Regions from separate parts of the Labrenzia sp. 5N genome, predicted to be linked through region 2. Evidence: riboswitches for the same ligand, from Rfam matches in the RefSeq annotation. Region 2 holds a riboswitch; each other region holds the start of a gene.

Evidence for each region. A riboswitch is a leader RNA that binds a small molecule or an ion and turns the genes downstream of it on or off. The one in region 2 is predicted to bind cobalamin.
Region 1: it holds a riboswitch for cobalamin, as region 2 does, so the genes downstream of both, cobU (bifunctional adenosylcobinamide kinase/adenosylcobinamide-phosphate guanylyltransferase) here and HEP89_RS18990 (hypothetical protein) in region 2, are expected to answer to the same signal.
Region 3: it holds a riboswitch for cobalamin, as region 2 does, so the genes downstream of both, HEP89_RS18115 (energy-coupling factor ABC transporter permease) here and HEP89_RS18990 (hypothetical protein) in region 2, are expected to answer to the same signal.

Annotation. Positions count from the first base shown of each region.
Region 1 is NZ_JAAZTM010000020.1:450,687-455,122, forward strand. Features, by position in the region: gene cobW (cobalamin biosynthesis protein CobW) at 1-865, opposite strand, end outside; gene cobU (bifunctional adenosylcobinamide kinase/adenosylcobinamide-phosphate guanylyltransferase) at 862-1,413, opposite strand; cobalamin riboswitch at 1,446-1,664, opposite strand; tRNA gene HEP89_RS22600 (tRNA-Asn) at 1,999-2,074, shown strand; gene HEP89_RS22605 (cupin-like domain-containing protein) at 2,439-3,347, shown strand; gene nagA (N-acetylglucosamine-6-phosphate deacetylase) at 3,414-4,436, opposite strand, start outside.
Region 2 is NZ_JAAZTM010000017.1:88,478-92,913, forward strand. Features, by position in the region: gene HEP89_RS18985 (S9 family peptidase) at 88-2,172, opposite strand; cobalamin riboswitch at 2,316-2,529, shown strand; gene HEP89_RS18990 (hypothetical protein) at 2,636-2,914, shown strand; gene HEP89_RS18995 (DUF1636 family protein) at 2,904-3,308, shown strand; gene HEP89_RS19000 (ABC transporter ATP-binding protein) at 3,305-4,078, shown strand; gene HEP89_RS19005 (ABC transporter substrate-binding protein) at 4,096-4,436, shown strand, end outside.
Region 3 is NZ_JAAZTM010000016.1:485,872-490,307, forward strand. Features, by position in the region: gene HEP89_RS18100 (EAL domain-containing protein) at 1-189, shown strand, start outside; gene aroQ (gamma subclass chorismate mutase AroQ) at 225-749, opposite strand; gene HEP89_RS18110 (hypothetical protein) at 800-1,033, opposite strand; cobalamin riboswitch at 1,358-1,569, shown strand; gene HEP89_RS18115 (energy-coupling factor ABC transporter permease) at 1,623-2,300, shown strand; gene HEP89_RS18120 (YHS domain-containing (seleno)protein) at 2,391-2,876, opposite strand; gene HEP89_RS18125 (hypothetical protein) at 3,059-3,430, opposite strand; gene HEP89_RS18130 (AraC family transcriptional regulator) at 3,614-4,436, shown strand, end outside.

The sequences.
Region 1 (4,436 bases), on a different contig from region 2:
CTGCCAGCACGTGACTTTCAAAATCATCGTGATGGTGATGATCGTGATGATGGTCGTCATGGTGATGATCATGATCATCATCGTGGTCATGGTCATGGTCGTGGTCGTGGTCATCATGATGGTGATGATGCTCGTGCCGATCAGCCATATCGTCCTCAGCAGCAGAGCCTCTGCCGAGCAGAACTTCAATCGGAAGCGTGCCTTTTTCGGATGTCACCACGTGAACCGCCGGACGAACATCGGCGGCGATCTTCTCATGCACCTGCTTCAAAGCGTCTTCGGAGACGAGATCAGCCTTGTTCAGAACAACGAGGTCTGCGCAACGCAATTGGTCGTGGAAGAGTTCTTCAACAGGACTGTCATGATCAAGAGCCTCGTCGGCGGCACGCTGCGCGGCAAGTGCATCTTCATCAAGTGCGATCCGGCCTTCTGCGAGTGCAGCAGCATCCAGCACCGTGACAACACCATCTACCGTTACCTTCGGCTTGACGCTCGGCCAGGAGAAGGCCCGAACGAGCGGCTGTGGCAGAGCCAGGCCAGAGGTTTCGATTACAATATGCTCCGGCGGATTGTCCCGCGCGAGCAGCATTTCCATGGTTGGCAGGAAATCGTCGGCAACGGTGCAACATATGCAGCCATTGGTAAGCTCAACCACCTCTTCCGCGGCGCAATCGGGATCAGCGCATCCATTCACCAGGGAACCGTCGAAGCCCATGTCCCCAAACTCGTTGACAATAAGGGCAATGCGTTTGCCATTGGCATTGGTAAGCAAATTGCGGATCAGCGTGGTCTTGCCTGCTCCGAGAAACCCAGTGACGATCGTTGCCGGAATTTTTGCGCCCGGCTGCAGGGATGAAGTGGTCATAATTTGATATCCGGTTGTGATGTGGGTTTCAAAAGTATCGGCAGCCCCGCAGCAACGAAGACGACCTGTTGGCACCTATGCGCCATATCCTGGTTCAGTCGTCCCTGCACATCGCGGAACGACCTCGACAGATGGTTCTCCGGCACGATCCCCATACCAACTTCGTTGGAAACGAAAACGCACGGCCCCTGAAGATCCTTCAGAACCGCGCAAAGCCGTGCCGTTTCGGCGGGGATGTCCTTGTCTGCAAACAGCAGGTTCGACAGCCACAGGGTTAGGCAGTCAACAAGTACCACCCGGTCTTGCCTGCATTCGTTTTCAAGTACCGCTGCAAGTTCGAGCTGTTCTTCCACGGTGAGCCAGGACGGGCCGCGTTGATCTTTATGAGCGGCGATCCGGCTGGCCATTTCGTCGTCGTGGGCAGCACCAGTCGCGATATAGATTTTTTGCAGACCGGTTTCATGGACAAGCTTTTCCGCGAACCGGCTTTTTCCGGAGCGGGCACCGCCGAGGACCAGCGTCGTCCTCTCGCCGTTTGAATGCGTCATTCCTTCTCCCAGCCGTCCGCCCGACAGCGCCATAGGGTTGACAATGTGACGGCCGGTCTCCTGGCTTGCGGCTCAGCGCGGTCTGTACCCCTTCCCGGCCCCATCAGGACGCCAGTGGTTTTCGTACAGCCACTCACCGCTCACAGTTGCGGGGGCAGCTCCGGATCTGGACTTGAAAAAGACCGCACCGGATTCCCGTTTCATCCGGATCAGGCAAGGCCTTTTCCGGAACCGTCGGTTTCTTCCTAAACGTATCTTGAGGCCGACACAAGCAGCAGAAAGCTGCTGACGAATAACCTTGAAAATCGGCCAGGCAGTCAACACGGACACCTTCTTGCGCCAAAGTCAGAAAAAGGCACAGCGGATTTAGCCTGCCCGGGGAGTTCCAATCGTCGCGAAACGTAGGGTTTTCCAAGCACGGCAGAACGCCTAGCCATCTGAAATATATCGAGTTTTCCACACTGAGATCAAAAAAATGACGGCTTGATGAAAAAAACGCCCTCGGGGGCTTGGCAAACGGATCAAGCCTTTGATATACGCATCTCCATCGACGGGGCGGCAACGCGCTGGCCCCGAGCGTGGTGATCCCCAGTAGCTCAGTTGGTAGAGCAAGCGACTGTTAATCGCTGGGTCGCTGGTTCGAGTCCGGCCTGGGGAGCCATCACCACATCTTCTTAATCCTCCCAAATGCTGCATTTCTGAAGGCTGGGACACCGTTCAGTGTCCAGGTTGATCTTATTCACGTTTGATCTTGCAACAATCTGCACGCCTCAAAAAACGACAGCCATTTGACGCGAGCTCGTCTTTCGCAGCAGTAACGTTCCGCGCCATCTTCCTAAACAACATTTCCTGGCTACGTTTATAGCGAAGATCGCGCCTCCATTGGCTCTGCGTTGTTGAATAGCGCTTCTTGATAAAGCTCCAGGTTGCTCCTATCGTGATTTCTCCAAAGGGAGCATCATGGAAAATCGCGGCTAGATCCAGCGCCCCTGAACCCGCAAATCTTCAAATGCGTGGTACCTTTTATGAGCGGCGACAACACACACACCATTGCCACCGTAACCGCAGCACCAGGTTATGCCGAATTTCTTGAAGCCTACTGCGAGAAGGAACAGCCCCTGCTGATTAAGGGACTAGCAAAAAACTGGCCCGCGCGGGAAAGGTGGCAATCCGGCCGATTACGAGCAGAACTCCATACGCTGCCAAAGGTCCGCGACAGAGGTGTCTTTTTCCTCAGCCGCTCCCCCGTACTCGAACAAGATATCGAGATGCCGGATTTCCTGAAGGAGATCCTCGCGTCCGATCGGATAATGCAAGATTCCGTTGCCTGGAGATTCTGGATCAACAGCAGGAACAACCGGACAGAGTTCCACTACGATACCAACGCCGAGAATGTCATTACAGTTCAGGTGAAGGGCCGTAAGGAATGGGTACTGGTTTCGCCCGAAACACCGTTACCGTGCTACCCGTTCACCAACTTCTCTCTACTGAAAGACGAAGAGCGATTGCTGCGGAACAAGCGATTCTTCAAATTCGATCTGGAGGAAGGTGATCTTCTCTATCTGCCTCCCCATTGGTACCACCGGGTGGTTGCCAAGGAAGACGAGAACATCAACATCAATTGGACTTTCACGAAACGCGAAACTACGGTCATCTCAAAGGAATTCAAGCGTGACATGGAGCGGTGCGGCCTGCTGCATTCATTCAAGAACAGTGATTCCGCGCTGGTTCGGCGCTGTTACGAAACCGCTATCCGCGCCCTTCCAAATGTCGGCGGTATTGGCTGGGGTCTGAAATCGTTCATTTCATCGCCCTATACGCCAAGCCGCGGAGCATTGGTCAGCCGGTTCTTCAAGGAATTGCTGCAAATACCGAATACGCTGCTGACACTTCCAAACGTTCGCTCAACGCTGAAAAAGGTCGACAAGACCTAACCGGCGAACGCGCTGCCAATCCCTCAAGTTTGGTGCGGTATGTAGACCACCAGCATATATGCCGGGCTACGTATTCGAGAATTGCTCTCCCGCAATCCATACGCCCTCGACCTCATAGGCATTGCCAAGCTGTACGAAGTCAGCCGGATAGCCTTCTTCGAAACGACCGAGCGGGCGCCCGAGAACGTCCGCAGGATCACTGGTCGCCATTGCAAGAGCAGCTTCGACCGGAAGCTCGAGTGTACCGGTGAGAAACTTCAAGGACGCCGGCAAATCTATATCGGCGCCGGCAAGCGTGCCGTCTTCGAGGGTCAATGTGCCATCGCGGCGAAAGATTTCCCGACCTCCGAGAAAGAAGGACGTAACATCGGTGCCGGTCTGGGACATGGCGTCGGTAACGATAAAGATCCTGCCCGGGCCAGTCTTTGACTTGAGCGCAACCCGCATCGCGACCGGGTCGACATGGACACCATCAGCAATGATGCCCACGTTGAGCGCGCCCAGATCGAGCGCGGCGCCCACAAGGCCGGGTTCGCGGTGTTGCAACGGGCTCATGGCGTTAAAAAGATGGGTGACCATCGAAGCACCCGCTTCAGCCGCTGTCTTGCACTGCCGGTATGTGGCTCCGCTGTGGCCAAGACTGACGTGAATTCCCGCATCAGCCAATTCCCGCATCTGTTCTGGCGGCACCGTTTCCGGTGCCACAGTCATGATGAGGCTTGGCAATTCCCGCGCCGCGCGCAGGTAAAGCGCCATGTCTTCGCGGTTCAGAGGCCGGATCAGATTCGGGTCATGGGCCCCCTTGCGCCCCGCAAACAGATGCGGCCCTTCGAGATGCAGACCATGAAACCCCTTCACGCCCCGCGACCATGCGGCAATTCCCAGATCAACGACTTTGCGCGTCACGTCGGGCGTGTCCGTAATCAAAGTCGGTGTCAGGGCTGTTGTCCCGAGGCTTACATGGGCGGCGCAAATACGTTCGATATCGTCGACTGTTTCCGCATCCCCCAGCATCAAGCCACCGCCGCCATTGACCTGCAGATCGATCAATCCCGGTGCGAGAATGCCGTCACCAAGATCGACAGTCTC
Region 2 (4,436 bases):
ACCCGCAAGGGCGTGTGAAAGGAATTTAGGTTCCCGGGCGTGCGAACTGCTCCGCACGCCCGGAAAATCCTCGGGTCTGACGAGGTGTCAGGCCTTGTCGGTCACCAAAAGGGCAAAGGCTTGGGTTTCGGCGACTTCCTTCAGCCGGTCGAAACGGCCGGAAGCGCCGCCATGACCGGCTTCCATGTTGGTTTTCAACATCAGCAGCTTGTCACCTGTGCCGGTTGCCCGCAGCTTGGCAACCCATTTGGCCGGCTCCCAGTAGGTTACGCGCGGATCGGTCAATCCGCCTACCGCCAGGATGGCCGGATAGGCCTTTGCCTCAACGTTGTCATAGGGAGAGTAGGACGCGATGTAATCGTAGGCTGCCTTGTCCGTGATGGGGTTGCCCCACTCGGGCCATTCCGGCGGCGTGAGCGGCAGCGTATCGTCCAGCATAGTCGACAGAACGTCGACAAACGGAACTTCGGCAATGATGCCGCCGAATTTTTCCGGTGCCAGATTGGCAATCGCACCCATCAGCATGCCGCCGGCCGAGCCGCCCTGAGCGACGATACGGTCGTGCGATGTGAAGTTTTCCGCAACAAGATGGTCTGCCGCGGCTATGAAGTCGGTGAAGGTATTCTTCTTGTTCTCGCGCCGCCCATCCTTGTACCAGTGGAAGCCCTTGTCCTTGCCGCCGCGAATATGGGCGATGGCGTAGACGAACCCCCGGTCGACCAGCGACAGGCAGTTGGTGTTGAAGCTCGCCGGAATGGTGATGCCGTAGGAACCATACCCGTAAAGCAGCAGAGGTGCGGAGCCATCGAGCCTGGTGTCCTTCCGGTAGAGCACAGACACCGGCACGGTTTCGCCGTCGGCTGCGGGAGCCATCAACCGGCGGGTGACATAATCGTCCGCATCATGGCCGGAAGGCACTTCCTGTTCCTTGCGCAGAATACGCTCGCGGGTCTCGACATTGTAGTCGAAGGTCTGCGATGGCGTTGTCATCGAGGAATAGGTGAAGCGGATCGTGCTCGTGTCGAACTCGTAGCCGCCGCCAAGGCCGAGCGAATAGGCTTCCTCGTCGAAGGCGATGGAGTGCTCGATGTTGTCTGCAAGCCGGCGGATCACGATGCGCGGCAAGCCGTCTTCGCGCTCCAGCCGCGTCATGAAGGACTTGTAGACGCAATGCGACAGGATCAGGCATCCTGCCTTGTGGGGCACAAGATCGGACCAGTTTTCGCGGCCGGGATTGCCTTTCGGCGCAGTGACGATCTTGAAGTCCTCGGCGCCGCCTGCGTTGGTCAGGATGTAGAGTGTGTCGCCGTGATCGTCGATGGAATACTCGATACCGGTCTCGCGCTCTGCGACAAGCACCGGTTCGGCGGTCGGGTCGGTGGCCGGGATCATCCAGACTTCGGACGTCTCGTGATCATGAATGTCGATGACGATGGTGTCGCCGGACTGGGTCTTGCCGACGCCCATGAAGAAGCCGGCATCCTTTTCCTCGTAGACGAGAACGTCGCTCGCCGGGTCGGAACCGACTTCGTGACGGAAGAGTTTCGAGGGCCGGTGGTTGGCGTCGAGGCGAACGTAGAACACATAGCGGCTGTCTTCCGAGAAGACGCCGCCGCCGCCCGTGTCCTCGATGGCGTAGTCGAAATCCTTGGCAGACTGGGCGTCGCGCAGCTTCAGTGAATAATATTCCGAGCCCTTGTCGTCATAGGCCCAGGCGATGAGCGCGTGATCCGTCGACTGGCTGACGCCGCCGATCCGGAAATATGCCGTTCCTTCTGCTTCCTTGTCGCCATGGAGAAGAACCGTTTCCGCGCCGCCGTCACGCGGGGTGCGAAAGAAAACCGGTTGCTGGCCGCCGGTTTCATACTTGAGGCCGTAAGCGAAAGGCCCGTCGGGCGCCGGAACCGAGCTGTCGTCTTCCTTGATGCGGCCGCGCATCTCCGCAAAAAGCTTCTCCTGCAGAGTCTTCGTCGGTGCCATCTGCGCTTCGTGATAGGCATTTTCCGCTTCCAGATAGCTGCGGATGTCGGCATCCAGCACGGACGGGTCCTTCATGACCTCCTGCCAGTTGTCCGCCCTCAGCCAGGCGAAGTCGTCCTGGCGGGTAATGCCGTGGGTCTCAAGGGTGAGGGGGCGCGCTGCGGCGCGCGGGGGAAGGGCGTCCTGTTTCATGGATCGGAGGTAAGATTTTTGAGCCTTGAAGGCAAGGGTCAATACTGCCGAGGCGGCTGGGTGTTTCCGCTTCCAGGCAATCCTGTCGTGCTTTCAGACAAGAGCAGCGACCCGCAAAAGTCTTTGACATTTTTTAGGCGTTCGCGCACTTAGGAAGAGATGGTTCCCGACTCCGAACTCCGGACCGGGATTAAAAGGGAACACGGTGCGACGAGCCCGAAAGGCTGCAAATCCGTGACTGCCCCCGCAACTGTGAGCGGTGAGCAAACCTGAAAGCGCCACTGGGGAGACCCCGGGAAGGATCAGGCAAGCAATGACCCGCAAGTCAGGAGACCTGCCATTTCACCTTAAACCTTAACCCGGGCGGGGTGCCCCGGAGGAGTGAGTGACATGGCCAATCGGCACCTGCCGGCAAAGTTGCACATTCGGTTCCTGACTGCCCCGCGAAATCGCGGAGGGCGATATGAACCGGAAATTTTCTGCTGAATTCTCAAGACTTGCTAACCTCCTGACCGAGGCTGATCCGCTGGCGACGCGCGCAGCACGCGCGATGGTTCCCGATGGGCTGCAAAAATCTGTTGTCAGCGAGAATATAGGTAATGTAATAACATTACATGATGATTGTTCCAAACGTACCCGATCCGGCCGTGCCCAGTGCAACGAGGAAAGCAATGCCTTTGCTTTTCCGCAGCCTCCTGTCGGTTCACTGGCAGAAGCCGTGGAGGCGCGTCATGAGCAATGATCCGCACAAGATATTTGTCTGCACGACCTGTCGTCACAATGGGCAGACTTGCCATCCCGGATATGGGCTGATCTGCAAGCTGAAAAGTGCAATGGCACAGGCAGTGCCTGTGGTTGGAGACGAATTCGAAATCAGTGGAACAGCCGACATGGAGAGCTGTTCGAGACCTTGCACGTTGGCATTCAAGGCCACCGACAAGGCGATCTACCTCTTTGGGGACATTGAGGACGATACGGACATCGATGACCTTGTCGACTACGCCAATCGGTATCGCCAGATTGAAAATGGATGCGAGGTGACCGAGGAAAGCCACGGCAAGCGCTGGAGCGCATCGCAAGGCCGGCTTCCGGCAGCGATGATCGTTTCGGAAGAAGACGGGACGGCGTTCTCATGACGGGGGTCGATCTGTTTGTCCGGGAGGTCAGCTGGAAGACGGGGCAGGGCAAAACCATTTTGCATCCGCTCAGCTTCGATCTGCCTGCCGGTGAGGTTCTTGGAATTGCCGGCGCCAATGGTGCCGGCAAATCCACCCTGTTGCGGCTGCTCTATCGTTTCCTGAAACCGAAAACGGGTGAAATCCTTCTGGATGGCACGGATCTCTGGCACATCAGTGCCAGAGAGGCCGCCAAAACGATCGCCGCCGTGCTTCAGGAGCAGCCGACCGATTTTGCCTTGACCGTGCGCGAGATCGTCACACTCGGCCGGCGTCCCCATGCAAACGGTATTGCCGGCGCAGGCAAGCGGGACGCCGAGATCGTCGATGACTGTCTCGGGAAAATGGATCTGCTGTCCTATGCCAAAAGAGCCTTCGGCACATTGTCCGGGGGGGAAAGGCAACGGGTGATGGTGGCCCGGGCGCTGGCGCAAGAACCAAGGCTTCTGGTGCTGGATGAGCCGACGAACCATCTGGATATCCGTCATCAGCTCGAGATCGTCGAGCTGATTGCCGATCTGGACATTACCATTGTCACCAGCCTGCACGACCTCAACCTGGCAAGCCGTGTCTGCGACAAGGTCTTGCTGTTGCATGAGGGCCGACTGGTTGCCCAGGGAATGCCGGAGACGGTGCTGACCCCCGGCAACATTGAGCAAGCCTATTCGGTACAGGTCCGACTGGAGCAACTGTCTGCCAGCCGCGAACGCTACCTGACCTTCCATCTTTGAATTTCTGGAGACTTAAAATGAAAAAATTTGCCCTGGGCCTCGCGCTCACCTTTCTGTCTGTTCCGGCATTTGCGCAGACGAGTGTGGAAAGCTGCAACCGCACGGTGACCTTCGACACGCCGCCCAAAGCAGCTGTTTCGAATGACGTCAACCTGACCGAGATGATGCTGGTACTTGGCCTGCGCGACCGCATGGTTGGATATACCGGCATTTCAGGCTGGAAGACGCTGGACGCGGAGATGCGTGAGGGCGTTGCCGAACTTCCCGAACTCGCGTCGAAATATCCGAGCAAGGAAGTGCTGATCGGGGCCGACGCCGATTTCTTCTTCGCCGGCTGGAATTACGGCATGAAGGTGGG
Region 3 (4,436 bases), on a different contig from region 2:
AATCTCAACACAGTTTCCGAAGGGGTCGAGACCCAGTTGCAGATGGATTACATCAATCTGTGGGGCGGGACGCTCGGCCAGGGCTACTTGTGGAGCCCGGCAGTGCCGTTCGGCGAGTTCTCGCGAATGGTCATGAAGCGGGAAGAAGAGGCGAATGCGGCCGAGCCCTGGAGGCAGGCAGCCTCCTGAACTCCGATGAGGGATGTCCTGATGGCCGTATGTGTCTAGTCGTGTACGTCGACCAGACCTTCAAACAGAGCGCTCTTCGAACCGTCGGACAGGCATTCCACGGTCAGCGCCTCCGTGAAGGCCTGCTGGTCAGAGGCTTCGACGGGGCTTTCTGCGAGTAGCGTCAGGATCTCGTTGCCGAGGCGCAACAGCTCCGGACGGACATCCTTGATCAGGTCGGGTACGTTCTGCGGACGAGCTTCACCGCTCTCCCAGCGTTCGATCCAGCAGGTTTGAATGTCCTTGGCCGCATCGATCTGCGCCTGGAAAAACAAGGTGACATTGTCAGCCGACAGGCCGTTTTCGACTGCCTTTTCGCGGGCAGCATCCAGCACCACCTTTTCCCTCGGCAGATCCTCGACAGGTTTGTCGTTATCCGCTTTCCAGGCTGCAACCGACTGCATGAACGACAGACGTTCGTTGATGGCGCCGAAAAGCTTGTCAGGTGCCGCCCAGCCAGGAGTGACGGTGGAAGCAAGAAGAGATACCGCAAGAGCGGTCAGGGGGATCGATTTCAACATGGTCGAAGACTTTCACAGGTCACCGCCTGCGGCAAGTCTTTGGTTGTGGTCTACTTCTTTTCAACCGAGCGACTAATCTCGGTGATCACGCCGAATGCGACGGCGGCCATGATCTTCAATAGTCCGCTGTCGAGCGCCTGTTCGCGTGTCAGATTGCCAAGGAAAAAACCCGGTCTTGGTTCAGTGACTGCTCCAAGAGTAACGCCGGCCAGAAGTGCCAGCTGAATGCAGCCAAGGAAAAAGACGACACCAGCGATAAGCGTTCCCAATTTGGTAAAGGGCATTGCAAACTCTCATGATGTGCTTTGTATTCGAGTGAGGTTATCTTTCGTTAGGGTTTCTGCAAGTAAAAATCACAATTACCCTAAATACAGAAAAGTTTAATAAACAAAGGTTTTGATTTTCATCTTTGATTGGATTCTGCAAAGTTCAGAATTTTCAGGTGGCTGACGCAATTTCCTGAAGAAGTGTTTTGAGATCTGAAGCTTGTCGGTGATGCTGATCCGGCTGATTTCGGTGGCGGTCTTCAGGCGGCAAAATTTCGGTGCAATGTCGCATTCAGACCGAATATGGCGAAAATTCGCTTGCAGAATATCGCCAATCCTTGCAAATCTAGACGATGCGATGGTTTCGCCCGAACAAGCGTAAGGGCGGATGAAATGGGAACACGGTGAGGCGTACCCAACAGGGACCAATACCGTGGCTGCCCCCGCAACTGTATGCGACGAGCAAAGCCCTTCAAGCCACTGGAGCGATCCGGGAAGGCGGGCAGCGCAGAGACTCGCGAGCCAGGAAACCTGCCATCCAGCGGTCCCATCGGGGCCGGTTCACACCATCTGCTCGCGCACGGAGGGTGCGCAAAGGAGAAATGACATGCATATCGAACCGGGCATCGTCGACGGTGCCAAAATCGTACTCAGCTACGGCACCGCGGCTGCTTCCTTCGGCCTTCTGGGCAAAATGGCTCTCGACACAATCCGCAAAAGCGGCGTGCTCAGCCTTGCCGTCCGTTCCGTCATCACGACGGTTGCCGTATTCTGCTTCTTCGAAATCCTGCCGCATTACCCGGTCGGTGTTTCCGAAGTGCACTTTATCCTGGGCTCCACCCTGTTCCTGATGTTCGGCGCTGGTCCGGCAGCAATCGGCCTCGCTGCAGGCCTTCTGCTCCAGGGGACGCTGGTTGCTCCTTTCGACCTGCCGCAGTACGGCATCAACGTCACCACGCTGCTCGTGCCGCTGTGGGCTGTCAGCATGCTGGCAAACCGCATCATTCCGGAAAAGACCGCCTATGTTGACGTTTCCTACGTTCAGGCACTGGCTCTTTCCACCACGTTCCAGGCTGGTATCGTTGGCTGGGTTGCTTTCTGGGCATTCTACGGCCAGGGCTTCGGTGCCGAGAACATGGCTTCCGTCGGTTCCTTCGGCTTTGCCTATATGCTGGTGATCCTGGGCGAGCCGCTGGCTGACCTGGCTGTTCTGGCCGCTGCCAAGACCCTGGCGCCGCTGACCCGGAACCTTGCTTTCGAAAATCGGCTGCACAACGCGGCTTAAGTCTTCGGGCTTTTGCCGAAATCAAGTGACGAAGGGCGGCCCTGGGGCCGCCCTTTTTGTTTGTCGTTCCGACGCCTTGACAACGAACAATCAGAGCTTCGTTGCCTCGGTGGAGCGGATCTTCTTCCAGTTGGCTTCCGCCTTGGTGATCGTGCCGGACTGGTCTTTCTGGAACTCGCGGAAGATGGCCTCGTTCAGGAACAGATAAAGCTTGCCGTCCACAACAGCTGCGAACTGCGGATCGCCGTCGAACTTCTTGCCGACTGAAACACCGAAGGTGCAGAAGCCGCCGTTTTGCGGCAGGTACTGATCCGGATGCGCGGTGAAGGCATCCATGGCTTCCTGGGATGCGAAGTAATAGGCAACACCGTCGTGGACGGCCGTATATTGCGCGGTTCCGTCAATCCGGTTGCCCAGGCTGACAAAGGCCACGGGATCGACACCATGAAGACCGAGCGGGCTGCCGGCGGCCGTCAGGCCGCTGGAGGTGTTGTATTCGTCCGCGGCCATTGCCGGGGCAGAGAGAGCGGCAAGAGACAGCAGCGTTGCGGCAATGGCGGATTTCATCAAGGACATGTTCTACTCCTGAAAGGGTATGAAGGTTGAAGGCCGGATTTGCTCCGGTGCCTCTACCTTGCGTCCGAAGCTCAGGCGTCTCCATGTTCGTAAGTTCCCGAGGATTTGCAGATCGTCCGGATTGCAGTTCAAAAAAAGACACCGGCGTGAGGGCCGGTGTCATTGTGCGTTGACGGGGGCTGTCAAGCGGCCTGTGCAACCGTTTCCTGCGGTTTGGCAAGGCTGACCACTGTCAGAACGGCAATGGCGTTGACCAGGTAATAGGCGAAGTCGAGGCCGGTGAAGCCGAGTGCGAAGGGAGCTGCCAGGAACACGATGCCGACGGCAAAATCGACCGCCAGATGAACCGAATAGGGCAGAATGCGGATGATGCCGGTCTGGTGATCCGTCAGGATCGTCAGGGCCAGGGCCGCAAAGCCTGTCAGGAAGGATAGCCAGAAGGCGATCGGGTTGGATTGGCCGAGATCAAGGAATACGGGCAGGGCAATAAGGCCGATCGCGACGGGATAATCGAGATAGGCGTGCATGGTCTTGGTGACGAAGCGAACAGACATCTTTCAGGTGCTCCAGGTTGGTTTCCTGCGGGCGGATTGCCCACGAGCCCAAAGATGTTGGTCGACTTCGGTTCCATCCATGCACGAAAGTCCCTGAAAATTGACCAATCGTCCGGGAGCCTTGCGCTTTGCGGTGTTGAGGCAAAAATGCGGGAATGAGACTTCAACCGGAACCGGCCTTTCATGAAACATGACGCCCTGACCCAGATCCTGGATGCCTTGAAGCTACGGGGATCCGTCTATTTCCATACCTGCTTTTCGCCGCCCTGGGCCGTGCGGGTGCCGGCTTTCGGCAATGTCGCGAGGTTTCACATGGCAATGCGTGGTGGCTGCTGGCTGGCGGTGGACGGTGTTGACAAGCCGATCCGCCTTGCGACCGGTGACCTGGCCGTCATTCCGCACGGGGCCGCTCATATCCTGAGTGATGAACCGGGCCGTCCCGCCGCCGAAGTGGACGAGGTCGTGCGGCAATCCGGTTATACGGGGGAAGGTGCGCTCTATTACGGCGGTCCGGACGAGGAACTGGCCTGCAAACTGTTCTGTGGCCATTTCGAATTCGAGGAAGGCTCGGTACATCCGCTGCTCGATGCCTTGCCATCGGTCATTCATCTGCCCAACACACAGACGATGAACGCCTTCTGGCTGGAAGCAGTGATGCGTTTTGTTGCCAGCGAGGTGCGCGCCGGGCAGCCGGGGTCCGAGGCGATCATCCACCGATTGACGGAGATCATCTTCATCCAGGTGGTGCGAACGTTCGTCGACAGGGAGGGGGACAGGGCCGGATGCCTGGCGGCGGTGCTCAATCCGAAGCTTGGGCGCAGCATGTCCAAGATCCATCTGGCGCCGGAAAAGCCCTGGACGGTGGAGAGCCTTGCCCGGGAAGCCGGCATGTCCCGGACGGTTTTTGCAGACAGGTTTACGAACCTCGTCGGCATGACGCCGCTGGCCTATGTCACCCACTGGCGCATGGAACGGGCACGGCGCGACATTCGGGAGACGGATCTGC